2 linked regions of the Methylicorpusculum oleiharenae genome follow. The protein of the gene in region 1 interacts with the protein of each later gene in a pairwise test. Links are inferred from orthologs where the notes say so. Each region holds a gene or a part of one and is shown on either strand. Other genes may lie near its edges.

Evidence for each region. Proteins that work in one complex are often made in the same cells at the same time.
Region 2: the proteins of rlmB (region 1) and tsaE interact in binary tests that used the Escherichia coli proteins (3 or more experiments, as listed by UniProt). The link is inferred for Methylicorpusculum oleiharenae from one-to-one orthologs.

The regions. Positions count from the first base shown.
Region 1 is NZ_WUTY02000001.1:4,210,752-4,214,247, reverse strand. The notes cover bases 351-3,349. They hold rlmB (23S rRNA (guanosine(2251)-2'-O)-methyltransferase RlmB), read left to right. Parts: upstream 351-1,479; coding sequence 1,480-2,220; downstream 2,221-3,349. Other genes in these bases: can (carbonate dehydratase), read left to right, coding at 2,863-3,349; rnr (ribonuclease R), read left to right, coding at 351-1,483. Also shown: more of rnr, read left to right, coding at 1-350; more of can, read left to right, coding at 3,350-3,496. UniProt on the Escherichia coli protein: Specifically methylates the ribose of guanosine 2251 in 23S rRNA.
Region 2 is NZ_WUTY02000001.1:166,842-170,337, forward strand. The notes cover bases 320-3,318. They hold tsaE (tRNA (adenosine(37)-N6)-threonylcarbamoyltransferase complex ATPase subunit type 1 TsaE), read right to left. Parts: upstream 2,031-3,318; coding sequence 1,608-2,030; downstream 320-1,607. Other genes in these bases: GO003_RS00855 (N-acetylmuramoyl-L-alanine amidase), read right to left, coding at 320-1,501; GO003_RS00865 (NAD(P)H-hydrate dehydratase), read right to left, coding at 2,027-3,318. Also shown: GO003_RS00850 (PEP-CTERM sorting domain-containing protein), read left to right, coding at 1-14; more of GO003_RS00855, read right to left, coding at 122-319; more of GO003_RS00865, read right to left, coding at 3,319-3,493. UniProt on the Escherichia coli protein: Required for the formation of a threonylcarbamoyl group on adenosine at position 37 (t(6)A37) in tRNAs that read codons beginning with adenine.

The sequences.
Region 1 (3,496 bases):
ATTAACGGAAATCGAGTCGCTCAGCGACCAGGTGCCTGAGTCGGCCAAAGCCAATCGAGTCGATCTGAGAGCATTGCCGCTGGTCACTATTGATGGCGAAGACGCCAGAGATTTTGATGATGCTGTGTTTGTCCGCAAAACCAAAAACGGCTGGAAACTGTGGGTAGCAATTGCCGATGTTTCCTACTACGTACAAATCAACAGCGAACTGGATCAGGAAGCAAAAAACCGCAGTACGTCGGTTTATTTTCCTGAAAAAGTCATTCCCATGTTACCGGAGATATTGTCTAACGGCTTATGTTCTCTGAATCCGGACGTTGACCGTCTTTGCATGGTCTGTGAGCTGGTTATCAACACTGAAGGGACTGTGTTGAGATCCAGTTTTTATGAGGCGGTAATGCGCTCTCATGCCAGATTAACCTACACCGAAGTGGCCCAAATTCTCGTAGAGGATAATCAGGCACTGAAGAAGAAATATAAACCGCTGGTGCCTCATCTAAACGAAACCTACTCGCTCTTTAAAGCAATGCGTCAAAGAAGAGAGGAGAGGGGGGCAATGGATTTTGACACCCAGGAAACCAGAATCCTGTTTGGCGCCGAGAGAAAAATTGAAAAAATCGTTCCCGTCGTCCGAAATGATGCGCATAAGCTGATTGAGGAGTTCATGATAACCGCCAACATGGCTGCTGCGCGGTTTTTAAACAGAAAAAAAATCCCAAAATTACTGAGAATTCATGAAGGGCCCGGTCCCGAAAAGTTACTGGCGTTAAAAACTTTTCTAGGTGAATTAGGGCTTCACCTGTCAGGAGAAGCGCAACCGACACCTTTGGATTACATGAAATTACTGGAGTCTGTCAAAGACAGGCCGGATGCGCATTTGATCCAGACAGTTTTGCTTCGCTCCATGTCACAAGCCGTTTACAGTCCAGAAATTAAAGGCCATTTCGGTTTGGCTCTGGATGCGTATGCGCATTTTACTTCGCCGATACGCCGTTATCCCGATCTGTTGGTTCACCGAGCGATCAAACATGCGTTGCAGAATAAACCGCCTGAAAGTTTTTTCTATGGCATTTCGGACATGGTTGCGTTGGGTGAGCACTGCTCCTCGTGCGAACGCAGGGCTGATGAAGCGACGCGTGACGTGGTCAATTGGCTGAAATGCGAATACATGATGGATAAGGTTGGTGAGGTGTTTCCGGGTATTATATCGGCCGTAACTTCATTCGGTTTTTTCGTTGAATTGGTTGATATCTATGTTGAAGGCTTGGTGCATGTATCCAATCTGGCGCAGGATTTTTTCAAATTCGACCCCTCCAGTCATCAATTGATAGGTGAACGCACTGGCATGCGCTATCGGTTGGGTGATTCTGTGCAGGTCAAGGTTGTCAGAGTCGATCTGGACGAAAAGAAAATTGATTTCGAGCTTTTTAAAAAAACCGGATCAGCAGCGATTAAAAACAAAAGGAAACGGCGCTCCAAGTGAAATTAACAAAAATATACGGACTCCATTCGGCTCAGGCGGCTCTTGATTACTCAGCGGAAAATATTTTACAAGTGTGGGTGGACAGTCACCGGCAAGATAAACGTTTATCCGAAATCATCAAGCAACTGGGCGACTTGGGCTTAAATACTGAAAAAGCCGATCGTAAAAAACTGGATCGATTAGCCGGAGGCACTAATCATCAGGGCATTGTGATAGAAATTGAGATGCCCGCTGCTAAATCTGAAGATGAATTGAAAACCGACCTGCTGAACATCACGACACCGCCTCTTTTTCTGGTGTTGGATAATGTTCAGGACCCGCATAATCTGGGCGCTTGCTTACGCACGGCCGATGCTACAGGTGTGAATGGCGTCATTATCACCAAAGATAACGCAACAGGAATTACCCCTACTGTTTGTAAAGTGGCAAGTGGTGCGGCTGAAACGGTGCCTGTTTATCAAATTACCAATCTGGCCAGAACACTTCGCTGGCTTAAAGATCAAGGGCTTTGGATTTTGGGTGCAGCAGGGGATGGTAATCAAACGATTTATCAGGCTGATTTAAAAGTCCCTATGGCTTTGGTTGTTGGTGCTGAAGGGAAAGGTCTTAGACGTTTGACCAGGGAAGAATGCGATATGCTGGTTAAGCTGCCGATGTTGGGCAAGATTGAAAGTTTGAATCTTTCGGTGGCGACCGGCGTGTTTCTCTATGAAGTGGTCAGGCAAAGAATGATGTAACCAAAGCGTTTATTACTTCAGTATTTGTTCAATCAAGTCATCTTACTTATTGTAAATTTTCAGGTTAATTGTCCTGGTTTGTTGGCTATGCCAGTTAATTTCGTAGGCTTCTGCTTGCATAAGCTGGCACCATGGACAAACCGGATTAGCCGAAATGGCAATTTCCTCTTGTGTGTCAAGGTCGTCTCCGCATCTAGAGCAATAGTTGTAATGAGCGATCTTTTTCATAACACATCCTTACTGAATATAGAACGGAACACAGGTTAACCCGGATATTGAATAAAAAATGTGAGCAATTCACTTTTTTGTCTTTTAAAAACGGGCTGCTAAGTATTTTTTCTCATTTTTTATGATTCAAGTATGAAAAGTCTTGCCATAAATGACCTATCAGCTTTTTGAATCGGTTATTTTCGGCACTAACCCTATGGATATTTAGAGCCCTGTTTTCAATAAGCACCCGTTGGAAAGGTTCGTGTAAGGTTTCGTTAATACAATGGCCCTCAAATAAAGTATCGATTAAAAACTACTTTTCAGCTAGTCTAATTATCGACCGCTTTGTTCATATCTTGTTTCATGACACATTCTTGAAAAGAATTTGTCTGAACCATTTGTATTTTCAAGGCTTAGCAAGAAGGAGCCATTATGAAATCGTTTGAAAAACTCCTGGCGGAAAATAAAGCTTGGGCTACTGAAGTCAAGACAGAAGATCCTGATTTTTTTAAAAACTTAGCCAAAGAACAAAAACCGGAATTTTTATGGATTGGATGTTCTGACAGTCGCGTTCCCGCTGAAATCATTGTAAAAGCAGCTCCCGGCGAGATGTTTATTCATAGAAATATCGCTAACCAGATGATTTCTACAGATTTTAATTGTCTCAGTGTCTTGCAGTATGCGGTTAATGTTCTGGAAGTTAAGCATATTATCGTTTGCGGTCATTATAATTGCGGTGGTGTTAAAGCGGCTTTAAATAGGCAGCATACGGAATTAATGATTACCAATAAATGGCTGCTGCATATTAAGGATATTTACCGCCTGCATAAAAATGAAGTCGATGCTTTGCCGACTGAAGAACAGCGTGTTAACAGGCTGGTGGAGTTAAATATCATCGAACAAATCAATACGCTGGCTTACACCTCGATAGTGCAAAAATCCTGGCACGAGCATAAACGTCCGGTTTTGCATGGATGGGTTTACGGATTATCGGATGGCTTGCTCAATCCACTGATAACGCTGTATCCTGATTTCGAGGTCGATAATATATTTAAATACGATTTTA
Region 2 (3,496 bases), 4.0 Mb from region 1 along the record:
AAACGAGTTTTTAAAGATTACACAATCCCCTTGCTTAAACTGAGCGGTGGGCAAGTTCATCATGAACTTGCCCTTTTTTTGTAAAATTTCTGGCTATTCCCAGCTTAACACCACGTCCAACTTATAGGTTATCGCTACCTGTACTTGCAACGCGTGTTTCCATCGGTGAAAAATGTTTGAAATAACTATCAATGCCGTTAAACACAGCTCTGGCTAACGTATCCTGATGCGCACTATTCTTTAGCCTCTCCTCCTCCGTCGGATTGGAAATAAAGGCCATCTCAACCAAAATAGAAGGTACATCCGGTGATTTCAAGACTAAAAACTCGGCCTTTTGAACCGCATTCTGATGAACCTGACCTGCTTTTTTCAAGCTTTTCAAAACAGTCGAGGCTGCGTTAACACTGGCTTCCTGGGTAGCCGTCTGTGAAAGATCAAGTAAAACTTTGGCTAACACATCATCTTTGTCAACCAGACTGACGCCTCCGATCAAATCCGCTGCATTTTCCTGGTCCGCCAGCCAACGAGAAGCCTCGTTACTAGCCCCTGCAGTAGACAGCGTAAAAACCGAGGCACCTTGTACATCGGCCTGCTGGAATGCATCGGCATGTATCGAAACGAATAAATCGGCATTGGCGTCTCTAGCGATATTCATACGCTCCCTGAGACTGATGTAGTAATCCCCTTTTCGGACTAATACCGCTTTCATTCCGGATTTAGCGTTGATCATTCCGGCCAGTTTTTTGGCAATAGCCAAAGTCACTTCTTTTTCATGCGTACCTTTTGGGCCATGAGCACCAGGATCCTCACCGCCATGTCCGGCATCAATCGCGATAACGATATCCCCTGCTCTTTCAGCAGCCGATTTTGTTTGCAAAAGAGGTTCCTTTGCCTCAACTTCGTTTTTTACGGATAACGTTTCTGCTTGTGAAGCGGCTTTTTCAACCGGAGCCGGAGTAGGTTCTTTCGCAGCCACTGTTACCGGTTTTTCAGAAGTAAAATCCTTCTTGGAATCGCTTTCTACCTTAACCGGTTTCTCTGTTTCTTTAGTCACAGCTGCTGATACCGATTCACTAGCCGGGACGGTTTTAGCCATACGCGGTTTGGATGCTTTATCCGGATCAACGCCTTTAGGAAAAAAATCAACAATCAATTGATGGCCTTTAGCTTTTCCACCCGATACAGGAGAAACCCTGGGTGTTCCGGATTTTTTCAAATCAATAACCACTCTCAAATCACCCTCGTTACGCAAAGCGCTTCTAACTCTTGAAAACAAAGGATGATTGTTTGAAGGCTGGTCTAATGGCCCTGATAACCTGACATTTTTGAAATCGATCACCATGCGCGGCGGATTATCCAGTAAAAAAACCTGTTGATCAGACTCTGCAGTGAGATCAAAAACCATTCGAGTGTGATCGGACGCTATCCAGTGGTGTAATGCATTCAAACCCGCCTGATCTGCATGAACACAAAATGTTATCAATTGCAGTACCGGAATCATGAGGAGTTTCCAGACGCTATGCATATATTTACCTGAAATAATAATAAACTGGATTAAAGTATAACAATATGTCTTTGTTTTTTCATGTCAGTTTGGAATTATTTTTTTACCCCTCCTTCCTCCACTCCATTTGCATCGAACGGCCTTGTGCCAGTAAATCCAGACGGATCAGAAGGTCGGCCTCGGGCAAAATGCCCAGCCCCATTTCAGGCCATTCAAACAAACAGACCGCCTCTTGCGCCAGATAATCTTCGATGCCCATCCAGATCAATTCTTCAGGGTCTCTGATCCTATATAAGTCAAAATGAAATAGTGTGCGATCGCTGGTTAAATACTCCTCGACGACGGTATAGGTTGGGCTTTTCACCACCCCCTGATAACCGGCAGCCCTCAACAAACCTCTGACAAAGGTTGTCTTGCCCGCCCCCAGTTCACCCTGCAGGTAAACGATGCATTTTTTCGGCAACAGCGGCCATAAATCTGCACCAGCCGCTTCGGTTGCTTCGGTATCTTGCAGTTCGACGATCACTCGTTCACCAACTGTCTCAGATAAGACATTAAATCCCCCGCCAACAAGCCTCTTTCACCGCCCGCCTGGGCAGCCAAATCGCCGGCCAGTCCATGAATATATACCCCTTGTTCGGCGGCGGTCTGCAAACTTAATCCTTGGGCAATTAAGCCTCCAATCACTCCGGAAAGCACATCTCCCATGCCCCCGGACGCCATACCGGGATTACCCGTGGGTGAAATGGCGATATCGGTTTTATTGGCAACTAAAGAACCTGCACCTTTTAATACAACAATACCGCCATAGGCTTTTTGCATTTCACTGACGGCATAAAACCGGTCAGCTTCAATAGCGGCAATCGATGCGGTCAACAATCTTGACGCTTCGCCAGGGTGCGGCGTCAGCACCCAGTTGTCACGGTGGACAGTCCCCCTGGACAATATAGTGAGTCCATCCGCATCCATCACAATCGGTTTGTCAGACTGCAAAACCGCATCAAACAAAGACCGACCCCAAAGCTGGCTGCCCAGCCCGGGCCCCAACACAATGACACTGGCACGCTTGATTCGCTCACTCAACTGATAAGCATCAGAAATGCCATGGCACATGATCTCCGGCCTATCCAGATTCAAAGTCAATGCGTGCTCGGGCCGTGTTGCGACAGTCACCAGACCCGCCCCTATTCGCAGCGCGGCTTCGGCCGCCAATCTTACCGCCCCCGAAAAACCATAATCGCCACCAACAATCAGTACATGGCCGTTTACCCCCTTGTGCGCGCAGCGGCTCCGGCGTGCAAACGGAATACGCATCAACCGGCGCGCTGAACAGTGCTGCCTTTCGTAAACTTGCTGAGGAATATCGAGATCCGAAAAAAGGATGGTTCCGCAGAAATCCGCCGCATCGCCCGTGAATAGGCCTTGTTTAAGCCCAACCAGGGATACGGTGTAATCAGCTTTGACAGCCTCCCCCATCACTTTGCCTGTATCGGCGTTTAGGCCTGAAGGTATATCCGCCGCTATCACCGGACTTGCAGAGGCGTTGATTGCGTTAATGGCCTTTGCATAAAGTCCTGAAACAGGCCGATCCAACCCTGAGCCCAATAAGGCATCTACAATTAAATCTGTTTCAAGCGCAGAGTCCGGCGTGAATGGTTTAAAAATCCCGCCAGCAAGTGTGTAAGCCTCAAAAGCCAGACGGGCATCGCCCTTGAGTGCCGCACCGTCAACAATCGGGTAAACACAGGCGTTTATACCCGCTTCCAATGCAAGCCTTGCAACTACGTAACCGTCCCCGCCATTATTGCCGCCGCCGCAAAAAACAGCCCAATTCCGGCAATCAGGACAGTTGCTTACTATGGTATTAAAAATAAAGTCGCCAGCCCTTGACATCAACTCATAGCCGGTAATGCCGTATTCCTCGATCGCAATTCTATCGAATGTTCTTACTTGATTAACACGATAAAGTTCTATAGGTAGATCTTGCATGAT